Symmachiella macrocystis: one gene and its partner. The protein of the gene in region 1 binds, or shares a complex with, the protein of each later gene. Links are inferred from orthologs where the notes say so. Each region holds a gene or a part of one and is shown in the gene's direction. Other genes may lie near its edges. The genes, in order: holB and dnaX.

Region 1 (7,939 bases):
GATCCTCGACCCGGCACTGGCCATGCTGCTGAACGACCTTCGCCAACGCGATCTGTTGGAATCAACAGTCGTCTTATGCATTGGAGAATTCGGCCGCACGCCCAATATCAATGCTCTCGACGGCCGCGACCACTGGCCCACCGGTTTTTCCGCACTTCTCGGCGGCGGGGGATTGCGCAGCGGCGTTGTAATCGGCGAAACAGATCCCACCGGCGCCAAAAAAGATCCCGTCGACCCGATCGAGGTCCCCGATTTATACGCCACCATCCTCGCCGTGCTCGGAGTCGAATACGCCCAAGAAGTCATCACCCCCATCGGCCGCCCCTTGGCACTTTGCGAAGGCTCGCCGATTGAACGATTGCTGTTGCCTTCGACGTAGTCCCTTAGTAGGCGTTGTCCTGAAGCCCGGAGTTTTTTTATCCGTGGCTCATAAGTATGTTCTGCAACGGTGAATATCACTCCGCGCCGGGATTATTTATTTCTTGAACAAAGCTCCCACGCCACTGAAAAAGGATATGATCCCCAGACCGATGAATCCGCGGATTCGCCAACCGTGATTGACCCGCAAGTAAATCCCGCCGCCGATCAGGCCAACTCCGATAAGAATTCCCGCCACTCCAAACACAATCGCCGCCGTCCGTTCAACGCCATCTCCGTATTGTTGGGAATGAGGCATTGATGTGGCCTTGGACGGATCGCCGTTGGGAAAACGATAGTCGCGTTCCTGGGCCATGTCCCATTCGTCGTCATCCTCCTCGTCGTAAGCCGGCCGCTCAACGGCTGCCATTTGTGAAAATTCGGAATCAAGGTCCATGTCCAAAAAATCCGAGTCCTCATCCGTCTTGGCCTTTTTCGCTTTCACTTTCGCTCGCGCTGCCGGGCGGCGGATGGCCAACACCTTGTCGCACGCCTTGCACTTGAATTTCTTCCCGGCGAGTTTATCAGCAACTTTATAAGTCTTGCCGCACGAGCAAGGTACGGAAATGGTCATGTCCTACTACTTCCCAAGCAGAGGTCCAAGGAAATCCGCTAATGCCAGCACTCATAGGGCAGGCGAGAATTTGTAACTGAAACGGGTTTAAAATTGCCCCAATTCAATCGCTGTCGATCAACATCCTCACCCCGCCGATAATGAAAAAGATTCCAATCGCGCCCAGGCCGCGCCAGCGGATGCCCTGTGTCGACCACAGAAGCCACGTGCCGATCACCATACCGATACCTAAAACTATCCCCGCCATTGCCAATAAGACCTTCGCTGTTTTCTCAACGTTGGATGGCTGAGGAATATACTTGTCCGCCAGTTCCGCATCGGTTTTGTTCAAATCGGCGACGCGCGGTTCACGCCGGGTACGGGCATCTAGAAAAGGCGACTCTTCCTCCTCATAGCTGTCCGACCGCGGCCGCTCAACGGCTGCCATTTGTGAAAACTCGGAATCGAGGTCCATGTCCAAAAAATCCGAGTCCTCATCCGTCTTGGCCTTTTTCGCTTTCACTTTCGCTCGCGCTGCCGGGCGGCGGATGGCCAACACCTTGTCGCACGCCTTGCACTTGAATTTCTTCCCGGCAAGTTTATCGGCGACTTTATAAGACTTGCCACACGAGCAAGGTACAGAAATGGTCATGTCTAAATTCTTCCCGAGCGATGGTCAAAGTGGATCTGTCGGTGGATTCCGACAGGGAAGCGCCGGTGCCATTGAGCTGGAGCGGTTTATTCTGTCTCTGCTTCTTCCTCTTCTTCTTCTTTTTTGAAGAGCAAGTTCAAGCTAACGATGGATACAACAATTCCCGCTGCCCCGAGAAACGGCCAGAAATATCCGTAATGCACTGAAATCAGGTAGGTGCCGAAGATCATCAACAAACCCAAAACGACGCCCATTAAGGGAATCAGTTTGCTGACTACTTTTTCTACGCGGGGCATCGACGGAATAAAAAAGCGAGGCTCTTTATTCTGGGAGACATCGAGGCCGGCAGCGGCCAGACCGCGCCTTTCGAATGGATCGGCAAATTGGCTTTCCGATTCGTCCTGTCGAGGACGCGCGCGTTTGACTGCCGTCATCTGCGAATACTCGGCATCCAGATCCACATCCAAAAAACCAGAATCGTCGTCGCTGGAAGCTACTTCCCGTTTCGTTTTGGCACGCGGCTGCGCAATCGCCAAAACCTTGTCGCACGACTTGCATTTGATTTTTTTGCCGGCAAGTTTGTCAGCCACCTTATAGGCCTTACCGCACGGGCAGCGCACCGTAATAGACATCCATCAATTCCCTAAGCGAGGCTAAAACAATCCGGCGAGTCCCGTTGGGACAACGTACTATCCGCATGTTACTGGTGGTTAATCTGAAAATCCACAACTTTTTTTCTCCGATTTTGCAATCCGGGCGACCGCAGCGGTCTGCCTTGCGAGCAGTTTCAAAACCCGGTTGCGTTAGTTCTCGAAAATTTCAGATCAGTGTCACCGGGAGGGGTCAGAGAGTTTTGAAACAACTTGCAGGGACCTACCGTACATTTGATAATTGTTGCTCAAATGCCGGGCACATCTGCACCCTCCGCTAGGTTGAAGGACGTGAATGTCAAAATTTTCCGCGCACGGTCAGCAGGTTCCGACAAACGCGATTGTGCCGACAAACATCCTTTACGATCTCCCGTTTACTGTTCCGATATTTCAAAGGAGTACTAGAACCAGTTGTAAGAGAGTGCCCACGCTCTCTTTCTGGGAAATGCACATAACCGCCAATTGAGATTTGGGATGGATACCATGCGAATTTCGTTTGCTAGGTCGCTCGCGGCGACTATTTGTTCGGCTTTGACGGTAACGGTTCTCTGCGGAACCGCGTCGGCTCAAGTCGTCCCCGGAACCGGCACCTTCCAAGCGAAGGCTAGCGACGACTTTGAAGATACCCAATGGGTCTTCACGCACAATTTCCCCAAGAGTAGCAGCAACATCGACAAACAAACCCGGTATCCCTCCGGCAAGTCGAACAACAGCAAATGGTTCGAAAGTCTCAAGCGCGGACAACCCGATGTCATCAAACGCGTCACCCCTCCGGCGGGCGGACTTCCCGGCAGCACCGGCGCGATGTTGATGCAAACATTGAATTCCGGCATCCCCGGTTACTCATCGCGCAAATGGCAACAGGACGACCTGTTAGTCGATGTGACTAATGCCTTAGGCGGATTTGTTCCGGTGGCTTGGTCACCCAACGTGGTGGTCCGGCTCTACATTCCCGAGTTCGACAAATGGGAAAACCGGACCGGAACCTCGTTTGGATTTCGCGCCAGTGTCCTGGCGCAGCGTTCCACGCGGGGCGGTTCTCGTAAACGCGGCTTGTTTGGTTTCCGATCCCGGTTTAGCGGCGGAACGGAAAGCGAAACGCTCTATCCCGGTATGTTCATTCAATTCAACAGCAAGACCAACGGCTACAAAGAAGACTCCGCCTACTTTATCATCCGCGCCGATGAACGGGGCTACGACTACACCGGTCCGCAAATCAAACAAACCGGCTGGTGGACGATCGGCATGTCGTTCACTCCTGATGGACGGATTCACTACTACGGAAAACCGGGTGTCGAAAACCTCACCCCCGCCGACCACATCGCCTCGCACAACTATCACGATTACAGGTGCGTGCGATTCAACACTTACTTTTTCGACGTCTGCAACGCCAACGACGGCCGCACCTGGTCCACCCCCTGGATCATCGATGCCTCGGCGATGTACATGTCACGGAAATAAACCCACCGGAAAAACACCCCCCCCTCTCCCTCTGAGAGAGGGCTGGGGTGAGGGGTTCCCGCACAACAGGTGATCGTCCCACTCCAGCGCCAGTTGTTCCTGCCATCTCGACGTGATACTCTCTGCGATTGAAATTCAATACCGCAGACGCCGCGACCTTTCGCTCTGTTTTCCAAATGCGAGGCCTGCGGTCACGAAGGACGGCAGGCTGATGGGCTGGGAACAACTACGCGGACATACACAGCAAATCGAAATGTTTCGTCGCACGCTGTCGCGTGGTCGACTGGGACAGGCGTATCTGTTTGTGGGGCCTGAGGGGGTTGGCAAACAGACCTTCGCGACGACTTTAGCGCAGGCACTCTTTTGTCAGACCCACCCCATCACGGACCTCGATCCCTGCGGAGTCTGCCCGGCTTGCAAACAGATGGCCAGCGGCGCGCACCCCGATTTTTCTCGCGTGCAACTTCTGCCGACTAAACGCGAACTATTGATCGAACAGTTTATCGGCCCCAAAGAGAATCGCGGCAAGGAAGGCTTATGCCACGACTTGTCCCTCAAGCCGATGTCGGCCGACCGCAAAATCGCCGTCATTGATGACGCCGACAAAATGCGAGTTGAGAGCGCCAACGCCTTGCTAAAAACTTTGGAGGAACCGCCGCACGGTTCTTTGATCGTGCTAATCGCCACCAATCTCGAGCAGCTATTGCCCACGATTCGCTCGCGCTGCCAAACGATTCGTTTTGCCCCCCTCTCCTCCGAAGACGTGACCGCTTTAATCTTGGAGAACGAAATCACCGACTCTCCCGAGCTCGCCGCTGAAATAGCCGCACTGAGCGACGGCAGTTTGGCCACCGCAGCGCAACTGGGAGACTCTGAACTATTGGAGCATCGGCGGACATTGTTTGCCGCACTCGCTTCGGAACGTTTTCACAGCGTAAATACAGCAGCCCAGGTCATGGAATGTATCGAAGCGGCCGGTTCAGACGCGGCGGCGCAACGACAACGGGCCGCTTGGATGATCCGGTTTTGTATCGAGTACTACCGCCTCTCGCTTGCAGAGGCTTCCGAAATCGACCCGGAACAGGCGGAAGTGATCGGCGCCGCCATCGAACGCGCCGTGACAGCGCAATTGCACTTGGATCGCAGCATGTCGGTCGCATTGTGCATGGAAGCACTGTTCGACGACCTGGGACGAGTCGGCCGCGCAGCACGTACGACCGCCTGACCATCCGGCGCTATTCCCCCGACCACGGTGATGCCCTTCCCTGCAGCTGACAATGCGGCATTTTCTGCCACGATGGCAATTGCCGCAGCGATGGGCCTATAATGCCCATTGGGATTTTTGCCTTTCCACAATTTTCAATACGTGCCGCCACTTGAATGCATCGGGATAAACGATGCACGACTGACAGCGACGGCTTCGTATTGAAATTTATACATGTCTATTGAGATCACCATGCCGAGTCGTTACGTCGTTCGCTATGGGTTAATCCGTCACGTCGCACCCTTTTCGGTAAAAGGTCCGCAAACCTATGCCCGCAGTGATTCCGTGGTCGTCCGTAGCGACCGGGGAATGGAATTGGGCGAGGTTCTTTGCGAAGCGACCGAACGCGCCGTTAAGTTTTTGCCCTCATCCGAAACCAAAGGCCATATTGTCCGCTTTGCCACTCTCGAGGACGAGCAATCCAGCGGAGAGTTGCACGAAAAGGAGCGGATTGAATTCCACGATTGCGCGGAAATGATCCGCGAGCGCAAGCTGCAAATGGAACTCATCGATGTCGAGCACGTGCTCGGCGGGGAACGGATCGTCTTTTTCTACTTGGCGGAAAAGCGGGTCGATTTTCGGGAGTTGGTCAAAGCGCTGGCAAAGAAATTCCACACGCGGATCGAAATGCGGCAAATCGGTGTCCGCGACGAAGCCAAGTTGCTTGCGGATTACGGCGACTGCGGCAAACCAGTCTGTTGCAATACGCATCTCACCCAGATGCCGCCGGTTTCCATGAAAATGGCCAAAGTCCAACGAGCCACTTTGGACCCAACAAAGATTTCCGGCCGTTGCGGACGGCTCAAGTGCTGCTTGCGGTACGAATACGATACGTATCAGGAAATCCGCCGGGAGTTGCCCGCCGTGGGAAACATGGTTGTCACTAAACAAGGACAGGGTAAGGTGTTACGCCAAGAAATCCTGGCCAGGAAGTTGTTGATTCAATATGAAGATCAACGCCGCATTATGGTTGATGAAAGCGAGATCGTGACAGTCGTCAAACGCTCCAAACCGGCCGAGGCGGTCAAGCCAGCTGAGTAAAAATTGCCGCATTAATGCACAGTCGCTCAACAGACGCTTCATTGTTCGAGTTGAGACAACCAACTTGCAAACCTGAAACCTTAACGTCTGGGAACTGCTGGAAGTCTCGGGGGACACCGGCAACCATGAGGCGGATTTTTTTACCTGCCAGGGTATCTTAAGAAAAAGTCAAGATTTGCATTCAAATTGCATCCCCTATCCGGTTATGATGAACACGTACGCCGCCACAGACAATCGGTGAAACCTGCCGTTGGAGATCGTCAAAGTGTTGAAACCCTGAATCGTCGCAGGCGGTGAGGACAGCGTTTGTTTGGAAAGTCTGAGGACTTGGAATTTCGCGTAAATAAAGAGTCTCCGAAAACATCGCCTGGCCAAAGTTCATAGCAATAAAAATTCGCTGTGAAACCGGGAACGGAAGTGTACTACGCAAGCCATGACAACGACATCAAAGACAACGATCAGACGCCGTTACGATTCCAATGCGTATCGGTTCATTTTCCCGGCTTTGCGATATTCGCAAAATCTGTTTCGCCATCCCCCCGCAACCGGCGTCCATTTTTCCGAAGCGGAGGCCCATATCTCCGGACAGGAACTGGTCAACGGCATTCGCCAATACGCCCAAGAACAGTTCGGCATGTTGGCCCGCACCGTCTTTAATAGCTGGGGAATCTTTACGACGGAAGATTTCGGGAAGATTGTCTTCGAATTGATCGAAAGCGGAGACATGAAGAAGACCGACGATGATCGTTTGGAGGATTTTTGCGACGTCTTCGATTTTGAAGAAGCATTCGACGATCAATACGTCATCGATGTCAGCCGCGCCTTCTCTCCAAACTAACGGTGCTTCCGCTCGAAATTTACAGCGTGTTTCTCCGCGGGGAAAAGTGTCGCCTAGCCATCAAGATGCCGGCGTTTCTGGGCTAACCAAGGCTCCACTGCGGCAAAATCGCACTGAGGCAAAATCCCGGAGCGGTGACCGCATCCACTTGAGTTGATATCTGTTCGATCCCGAGAGTTGCGTTCCAGCCAGCATTTCGGAAATCGTGCGTTGCAGGGAAGGAAAGCACGTTGTCACGACATCGCCGCCAGGCGGCTCAAAAACAAGACTCTGCAGCACTGCCGCCCGTGGGCATGGAAGAACAAAACGCCGTTTTGCCGCGTTCAAAAACAAGATTAGTCGTCGGTATAATCGTGTGGGTCGTCTGGATCGCCGGCCTGTTGGCCTTGGCCGGGCTAAGCTCCAATCCAATCACGCTCAACCGCCGCCAATTCGCTGACGCAGACTTGGTGATCATTGGCAATGTCGCTGATTCATCCACCGGCCGCGTGAGCGTTGCCGAAACGATGTACGGGATATTCCCCGAAAAAGAACTCACCGTCGTCGGTCTCTCGGAAATTTCCAATCTGTCCGCCGGCAACTCCTATGTGATGCCTCTAAAACGGCTTAATGGCGAGTTCGATGTTGTGGCCATCACAAAAGACGAACGGGGCCGTGTCGTTTATCCCGCCACGAGCGAAGTCAGATCGCAACTCGACAACGTTCTCGTCGAAATCAGCAAACGGCTCACACCATAAAACTGAGGCTCGGAGCAGAGCGAAACTGGTTGGCTGGCGAAGTAGCCAGCGTTTGGAAAGGGACCGCAGTGGCAGCTGCAAAAAAACGGCGAGATGCGTTGTTGGGAAATCATCAGCGATGTTGGCTATGGGGACGGCACCTGGTACGGCAAACGCTCGAAGCCAATCGATGGCCCATTCACGAAATTCGTTTGGCCGACCGCCTGGACGAGGAAGAACTGTTGCGACTGCAAAGCCTCGCCGACCATCACCAGGTTCCGGTGCTCGTGGAATCAGCCACCCGCTTGACCCAATTGGCCAAAACCAAGGACCACCAAGGTTATCTC
Region 2 (8,040 bases), 3.5 Mb from region 1 along the record:
CGTGGATCCGGACAGACGGCAATGGCTTTTCCGCTCCTTTGACCTGCGCGATTTGCCGCAGACTCATCGTGCCGTACAACAGCCCCGGTTCGTTTTCCGCAGCGATCACGATTCCCCGATCGCTGATCCCCAGCACATAACCTTGCTCTTTCGTCTTGGCTGAAAACGACAAGCCGTGTTCCTGCATCAACTTGCTGACAAGTCGATTCGTGTCCGGTTTGCCGATCACGATGCTATTCGGGCGCGACGTGCCTGGTTCGCCCAGCGGTAGTGGGAAGCCGTAGATCTCTTGAAGCGCGGTTCGCAAATCCTCGGCCGCGAACCGTTCCGCGTCGGTGGCATCTTTGCCGAGCACCACTTGGGTTTCGCGATTGATCGAAAAACTGCCGTTTTGCGATTCGACTTTTTGCGGCGTGGGAACAATGCCCAAATCCTCCGCGGCGTGCGTCGGACCTGCTGCGGTCATACCGATCACCAGGATGATCAACACAACCCATTTTTGCGGCGACCTGTTACGCATTCGATGACCTCGGGAGTTGGAACTTATTGTTTCGCATGCAGCGGCGAAGGGTGGAAACGACCTACCATACCCCACCCGCCTGTTGCATCCAACCGTACGGACGTGCTTAGAGTGCGGAATGCGCAAACAACTGGCGCGGTGGTAAATTCTCGGCCCGGATCGCACGGAAACCGGGCGAACGTTGACTCGAAATGTGGCACTTGTCACGATTGACCGGTCGGCAATGCGATTCACGCGATCACTGAAAATAGTGTTCCTCTCATTTTGAAAAAGAACCCGTGACACATCCTCGGTTTTTTCTTCCCGCCAATTTGAAGGGCCCAACGGCTGAGTTGCTCGGTCCCGAAGCGCACCACTTGCACAATGTGCTGCGGTTGCAACCGGGCGATGAGATTGAATTGTTCGACGGCGACGGAACGGAAGCGACAGCGCGGGTCGAGTCGGCGAGCAAAAAACGGATCGTGGTCTCGATCCTTTCGCGACAACCAGGAGCGGCGGAGCTGCCGGTGCCCTTGATCCTAGCCACGGCTATTCCCAAGGGGGACCGTTTTCGTTGGTTGGTGGAAAAGGCGACCGAATTGGGAGTGACGCGGTTGGTCCCTTTGCAAACTGAGCGGAGCGTTGTTGATCCACGGGCGACGAAGTTGGAAAAAATGCGAGCGGCGGTCATCGCTGCCTCAAAACAATGCCGCCGCGCCCGATTGATGGAAATCACCCCGCTCCAAAACTGGGCGGAGTTTTTAACATCGCGTCCCACGGATGATCCGTTGCTCATGGCACATCCCGGCGGCGCAGCGTGGCAAGCGGATTGGGTGGCGGGTGAGCGGCCGACGACTATTTGCATTGGCCCCGAAGGGGGGTTCTCTGATGCTGAGATTTCGCTGGCGAATTCGCGCGCAACGTTGGTGGATCTTGGCCCGCGCATCTTACGCATCGAAACCGCGGCATTGGCGCTGGTCGCGCTGTGCGGTGCGTCGCTGCGATCCTAGACGACGTCGGCACAACGCGCGGATCCCGCCGAACAGATCGCTCGACCGGCAGAACGTGCCGAACGGACCACGATTCTTCCATCACGATTCGCCGAATCTCCCCATGAAGGCTATCGGGAATAATCGGACTATTCGTCAGAATTGACTGAAGTGACGCCGCCACGGTTCCGATAATAACATTGGCTGTCCGGAAAGCCGGACCTCAGCCCGCGCAACGGCGATGCAATTCTTTTGAGATTCTAGATGGATCTGGCACTCAAACTCGCAACGCAAAACGGCGCGTCGCCCGCAAGGGCGGTGGGGGGAAACGAATTAACAAAACCTCACAGTTGTCATGGAAAGACATTGAGATATGCGTCATCGACTGAGATTATTTACTGGTGAAGACGAAGGTACCGCCGTCGCCGAACCAGGCATGACCGTTAAGTTGAGCGAGATCACCCATATTCTGGCTGAAGCTGTCCAAGCCGACCGCGCTTGGTTGCACGACTTCGATAACGACGAAGTCCAAATCTCCGCCGACTTATACGATGTGCTTTCCGCCTATTGGAATCTCCGTCCCAGCGCCTGATCATCTCTTGTCATAGATGGGTGCCACTGGCGGCTTGTCCGCCAGTGCGATCGGACCCCGGGTGAAAACACCAGTCGGCATCAAGCCACTAGTGTGACCCGGTCTCGACTGTTGTTAGAGATTGCAGCGGGCTGTGCGAGCCATTGGCTTTCCATTGCATTTTCCGCCTCTGGAGATGGTCGAGTGACACCGAAATTGTGGAACGTGGCACTCGTCGGTGGCGGACTGCTGCTGATCTTCGCCGGTATACAACAGTGGCGAACCAACCAGCAGCCCACGCACGTCGCCACGGAATTTCTTGAAGCGGTCAAATCCAACGACCGTCCCACGGTTCTCCGTTTAATGACCCCTGAATTGCGCGAACAGGTGGCAGTCGTGGCGGACGATTACGCAGCGGCTTGGGCTCCGCCGCCGGCAAATGCTAGCGAGAACGGCGAGTTGACGTTTGATCTCAAATCGGTCCGCGTCCAAGGGGATACCGCCACCGCCGATTCGGTATTTCGGCATGCCGGCATGCCGTTCGTCAATTCGCAAATCGAATTGCGCCGCTCGTCGACCGGTTTGTGGAAAGTCGCCCGCGTCGACAATCGCGTCAACTTGGCTTGGAAAATGCTGGAAAACCAGCAGTTGACCGTCGAATTGCGCAACGCGCTAAAGGATCTTCCCGGCGCGCAAGTCGCCCAAGAACCACAACCGCAACGCCGTTGGGATTGATTGCAGCCGATATTTGCCAATTCACTTGCTAATGCAGGTGGGGCAGGCCGCGCTCCCATTTGTTGTTACGCCTTAGGGGATTTGGGGCGTGGATCGGCAAATGAATCGCGGCAACGTAATCTGCTATTCGAGATGATCGTAAGTTGACGTTTCTTGGTTGATCGCTATTGACCGAGCCTGCGAAATGGCGAAAATCCGCCCTCTCTCCTCTCAACTTTCGTATCAATCATCTCTCTTCTCTCAAAAAGCGCGGCGATCTTTGCGCCGGCGCGAGCATTACGTTATGAATCAACCGACTCAAATTGTATCCCTTGTCTTTCTTGCAGCCTGCTTGGGCGGATGTGGGACGACGCGGTGGTCCGATACCCCCCGCACCGCCACCGAGCAACGATTGATTTCCAACGCGATTGACGAATCTGTTAATAGCATCGACGTGAGTCCGTTGGCCCATCAAAAAGTCTACTTCGACACCAGCAACATCGACGACAGTGTACAACAAAAGTACTTGATCAGCAGCTTGAAATATCACTTGCTGAGAAATGGTTGCTATGTGTTGGAGAAAAAAGAAGAAGCGGAATACGTCGTCGAAGCCCGCGCCGGTGTCATCGGCACGGATCACCACGATCTGTTGATCGGTATCCCCGAGTCGTCGCTCGGAGCAGGCATCCCCGGCATGCCGGCGTCGCTTCCAGAAATGGCTTTGTACAAAAAGACCAATCAATTGGGCGAAGCCAAAATCGGACTGTTTGCCTATCACCGCACCGAAGGCAACCTCGTCTGGAGTTCCGATACCAAGATCTCCAACAAACTGGCCAAAAGCGTTTGGGCCTTGGGTGTCGGTCCGATGCAGCGCGATGGAACAGATGGTCCCATCCGTTGGGCGGGCGAAGCTCCTCCACAGTTGCCCAAGCTAGCGATGCCCGCGCTTTCAGTGCCCCAATTCGCACGCAAGGATGAGCCGGAAACGCCCAAATATGAGATGCCGGAATTGGCGCCGCCACCCTCTGAGCTGGATTCTGGAAAAGTTTCTATCCAACCGGCCGGGAATGAAATTCCTGTTCTCAAATAAAAATCGAACAATCTTAGAATTCCAAACGGCGCGGTATCAGCAAGATTCCGCGCCGTTTTTCTGATTATTTCTACCGCGACGTTGCTTGCGACGACGGGAATGCGACAATAAGGACGGACCGGACACAGCAGTGGTGCCGGTTGGCCTTTAAAACATTCCGTATCTCCCGTATGTCGTGACGATGCAAACACCCAACTCCGAATATACAGTCCTCGCCCGCCGTTTTCGTCCGCAGACTTTCGACGAAGTCGTCGGCCAAGGCATGGTGGCACAGGCGCTGCGCAATGCCATTTCCAGTAGCCGTGTTGCGCACGCCTATTTGTTTACCGGCGCACGGGGCGTCGGCAAGACGTCGACGGCGCGGATTTTGGCCAAATCGCTCAACTGCCCAAACGTGCAAGACGGCGACCCCTGCAATACCTGCGAAATCTGCCTGGGCATCTCCGCCGGGACCGACGTCGATGTGCTGGAAATCGACGGAGCGTCGAACCGCGGTATCGAGGACATCCGGTCCTTGCGAGCGAACGTAAACGTCAAATCGATGCGGACCCGCTATAAGGTCTACATCATCGACGAAGTCCACATGCTCACGCGGGAGGCGTTTAATGCACTGCTCAAGACGCTAGAAGAGCCGCCCCCGACCGTCAAATTCATCTTCTGCACAACCGAACCGAACAAGCTGCCCGACACGATTCTCTCACGCTGTCAGCGGTTTGACTTCGGGACGATCGACACGCCCAACATCAGCGTGCGACTCAAGCAGATTGCCGAGGCTGAAGGGATTGCGGTCGAAGATGCCGCCATTGAATTGATCGCCCGCCGCGCCGCTGGGTCGATGCGGGACAGCCAATCGTTATTCGACCAACTGCTCGCCTTTGGTGGCGATCCGATTACCCCGGCCGACGTGCATCGTCTGTTTGGCACGGCTGACGATCAGCGGTTGGTGGAAGTGTTTGAAGCGGTGATTTCCGGCGAGAAGGGGGCAGCACTCCAGACGCTCGACGCAGCCTTGGAAGAGGGGATTCAACTCGGCGAAGTCACGACACAGTTGTTGGACTATCTTCGCGACTTGATGGTCTTGGCAGCCGGAGCAGAGCAGGTCCGGCTCAGTTCGGTCTCCCCCGAACTGCGACCCCAACTGGTCGAACAGGCAAAACGGTGGGGCTTGGAGACGATCGTGGCCGCGATGGAGATCCTTTCGGAAGCCAAAGGCCGTATGCAGCGGGTCGCCTATGGGCGCGCCTTGGCCGAATTGGCGCTGGTGCGGATGTCGCTACTACAACACCTACACGACCTATCCGACCTAATCCGGCAGGTCAAATCGGGCGCAGTCAATCTCCCCGCTACGAATGGAACAGCACCAACTCGGCAGCCTCCGGCGGCGAATCTAACATCCGCGCCCCCACCTCAAAAAAAAACGGACCCACCCCCCGCTGAGACTCTCTCAGAGGCTATTCCCGCTCTAGAAACTCGGCCAACCATCGATTTTCAAACAGGTTCGGAAGAGGAAATATGGGCGGAAGTCCTTACGAGGGTTCCGGATATGGTAAAAACCAATGTTCAACGCGCCTCGGGAATAGCAATTATCGGGCCAAACGCACTGGAAATATCCTTCCCTAAGAGCTATCATTTCAATCTCGAGTACTGCCAACGCCGCGAGCAGATGAGTCGGCTGGAGGCCGCACTTGAGGAAGTCGTTGGGCGAAAGGTGGGAATTACCCTGAAATTGGCGGATGACCCATCTCCAGCCACAATACCAGACGAGAAAAAGGCATCACCTACGGGCACCAAACATCGGATTGACCCCGAGAATGACCCCTTGGTGAAGAAAGCCATGACCGTGTTCAACGCGACGGTGGTGAAAGTCGAAGAACGTTGACCGCGGCACCTGATCAATGTGAAGGAAGCGAGTCCAATGTTAAAAGGTTTGGGAAACCTGGCGTCGTTGATGAAAAACGCGCAGGAAATGCAATCGCGCATGAGCGACATGCAAGAAAATCTGGGCAAAATCCGCGCCGAGGGAAGTGCCGGTGGCGGGATGGTGACCGTGGAAGTCACCGGGAAACAACAGATTGTCAGCTGCAAGATCGAACAATCGCTGATTGACGATGGCGATCGCGAAATGCTGGAAGACCTCGTCGTGTCTGCCACCAATCAGGCGCTGAAAAAAGTGCAGGAAGCAACAGCGACTGAGATGGCCGGACTGACCGGTGACATGAATCTTCCCGGGCTGGGTGACGCACTGTCGCAACTCGGTTTGGGAGGAGGAAATCCAAAGACGTAGTCTGCCACGGTGGCGATTGTTCAACCGCGTGAGACTTCTCCCACATCCACAGTGCTCGGAAAACGCACTTCGAGACTGACTGTGGCGAAGCTCAACCGCGCGGGTTTTAGGGATCGGCTCAGCTGGGGCCATAAGCCAGGGAATAATGGTGCGATTGTGAATCCGTATGGACCGGCGGTCGAAAACTTGATCGATCAATTCCAAGCCCTTCCCGGCATCGGCCGCAAATCGGCCGAACGCTTGGCGCATTACATTTTGCAATCTTCCTCCGACGATGCCCTGCAATTGTCGCGAGCCATTGAGCAGGTCAAACAGACTGTGCGTCCCTGCTCTGTCTGTTTCAATTTAACGGATGAAGAGACTTGTAGTATTTGTTCCGATTCGCGGCGCGATCCACAGGTGGTTTGTGTGGTGGAACTGCCTCGTGACTTGATGGCCGTCGAGGCTGCCGGCGTATTCGGCGGCCGCTACCACGTCCTCCAAGGCCGGATTTCTCCCTTGGAAGGGGTCGGGCCGGAACAACTGACTGTTGATGCCCTGATTCGCCGCGTGAAAGATACACCTGTAACGGAAATCGTGATGGCCACGAATCCTACACTCGAAGGGGACGGGACAGCTTTGTACATCAGTAACGTTCTGGATGACCTGCCAGTAAAAATCACCCGTCTGGCGCGGGGAATTGCCGCAGGAAGCGTGCTAGAGTTCTCTAACCGCGAAGTCCTGGCTGATGCCATGCGGGGCCGACAACCTTTTTAATTCCATCGTAATACGTCAACACTAATAAACGGAAAACTTTGAGTTCGTCCCTCGCTGAAGCGGTTTCAAAATGCAACTGAATATTTCGCAACAGATGAAGATGAGCCAGCAAATGAAGCTGGCCCCGCGGATGATTCAGTCCATGGAAATCCTGCAGTTGCCGGTCATGGCGCTCAAGGAACGCATCGATCAAGAGCTTTCCGAGAACATTTTGCTCGAGCAGGCGGTTCCCGATACCGCTGCCGACATGTCGGATTCAGAATTGCAATTCGAACGGGACCGCGACCGCGACGACCGCGAGTCCGCCGACTTCGAACGCAAGGAACTTGTTGTCGACAACGACAAAAACAACGAAGCTGACTTCGAACGCTTGATGGAAATGTCGAAAGAATGGCCCGACCATTTTTCCTCGACCAACCCCTCGGCAAATCGAATCGACGATCTTAGCAGTAGCAAACACGACACGATTACCAATATCGAGTCGCGCCCCGAGTCGCTGCAAGAAAACCTGTTGGAGCAGTTTCACTTTTTCAATTGCTCACCCTCTGTTCGCGAATTCGGCGAGTTCCTGATTCAAAACCTCGACGACAATGGCCGGTTGCCGGACAATCCGCGCGGCACGCCGATCGTTGGGCAAAACGGAGCGCCGCACGATTCACTACAGGAGATGATCGAAGTCTACAGCGTGCGGATTTCTCCCGATGATGCGCAATCCGCGCTCTCGTTGATTCAAAAGCTCGAACCACGCGGCGTCGGCGCGCGGGACCTGAAGGAATGCCTGCTGCTGCAAATCGACGATGACACTCCTTATCGCGATGTGTTGATCGCCTTAATTACCTCGCATCTCGACGACCTCTATCAAAACCGGCTCCCGGTGATTGAGCGTAAAACCGGCTATTCGCTAGATGTGATCAAAGAAGCCTGTGAGCAATTGCGGCATCTTAATCCTTGGCCGGGACGCGGATTCGACGCCGCCCCCGCGCAAAGCATTGTGCCGGATGTCTACATCGAAAAAGATGACGAAGGAAAATACACGATCCGCTTGGAACGTGAATACACGCCCAATCTGACAATCAGTCGCAAATACCAAGAACTACTCGCCGGCGATGCCGATGCGGCGACCAAGGAATACGTCAA

The links.
Region 2: holB (region 1) and dnaX share a complex: the UniProt entries of both Bacillus subtilis proteins name them as parts of the DNA clamp loading complex. The link is inferred for Symmachiella macrocystis from one-to-one orthologs.

Annotation. Positions count from the first base shown.
Region 1 is NZ_SJPP01000001.1:792,513-800,451, forward strand. What follows is about bases 3,092-5,951. They hold holB (DNA polymerase III subunit delta'), read left to right. Parts: upstream 3,092-3,944; coding sequence 3,945-4,958; downstream 4,959-5,951. Other genes in these bases: CA54_RS03095 (hypothetical protein), read left to right, coding at 3,092-3,733; CA54_RS03105 (PSP1 domain-containing protein), read left to right, coding at 5,172-5,951. Also shown: CA54_RS03075 (DUF1501 domain-containing protein), read left to right, coding at 1-379; CA54_RS03080 (hypothetical protein), read right to left, coding at 476-991; CA54_RS03085 (hypothetical protein), read right to left, coding at 1,095-1,622; CA54_RS03090 (hypothetical protein), read right to left, coding at 1,709-2,254; more of CA54_RS03095, read left to right, coding at 2,756-3,091; more of CA54_RS03105, read left to right, coding at 5,952-6,038; CA54_RS03110 (Minf_1886 family protein), read left to right, coding at 6,472-6,876; CA54_RS03115 (hypothetical protein), read left to right, coding at 7,107-7,613; 23S rRNA (guanosine(2251)-2'-O)-methyltransferase RlmB, read left to right, coding at 7,643-7,939. UniProt on the Bacillus subtilis protein: DNA polymerase III is a complex, multichain enzyme responsible for most of the replicative synthesis in bacteria.
Region 2 is NZ_SJPP01000001.1:4,289,064-4,297,103, forward strand. Bases 3,433-6,393 are described here. They hold dnaX (DNA polymerase III subunit gamma/tau), read left to right. Parts: upstream 3,433-4,044; coding sequence 4,045-5,742; downstream 5,743-6,393. Other genes in these bases: CA54_RS16780 (DUF6655 family protein), read left to right, coding at 3,433-3,863; CA54_RS16790 (YbaB/EbfC family nucleoid-associated protein), read left to right, coding at 5,779-6,147; recR (recombination mediator RecR), read left to right, coding at 6,304-6,393. In the rest of the region: CA54_RS16760 (glycoside hydrolase family 20 zincin-like fold domain-containing protein), read right to left, coding at 1-520; CA54_RS16765 (16S rRNA (uracil(1498)-N(3))-methyltransferase), read left to right, coding at 799-1,509; CA54_RS16770 (hypothetical protein), read left to right, coding at 1,862-2,080; CA54_RS16775 (hypothetical protein), read left to right, coding at 2,264-2,794; more of CA54_RS16780, read left to right, coding at 3,078-3,432; more of recR, read left to right, coding at 6,394-6,903; rpoN (RNA polymerase factor sigma-54), read left to right, coding at 6,974-8,040. UniProt on the Bacillus subtilis protein: Part of the beta sliding clamp loading complex, which hydrolyzes ATP to load the beta clamp onto primed DNA to form the DNA replication pre-initiation complex.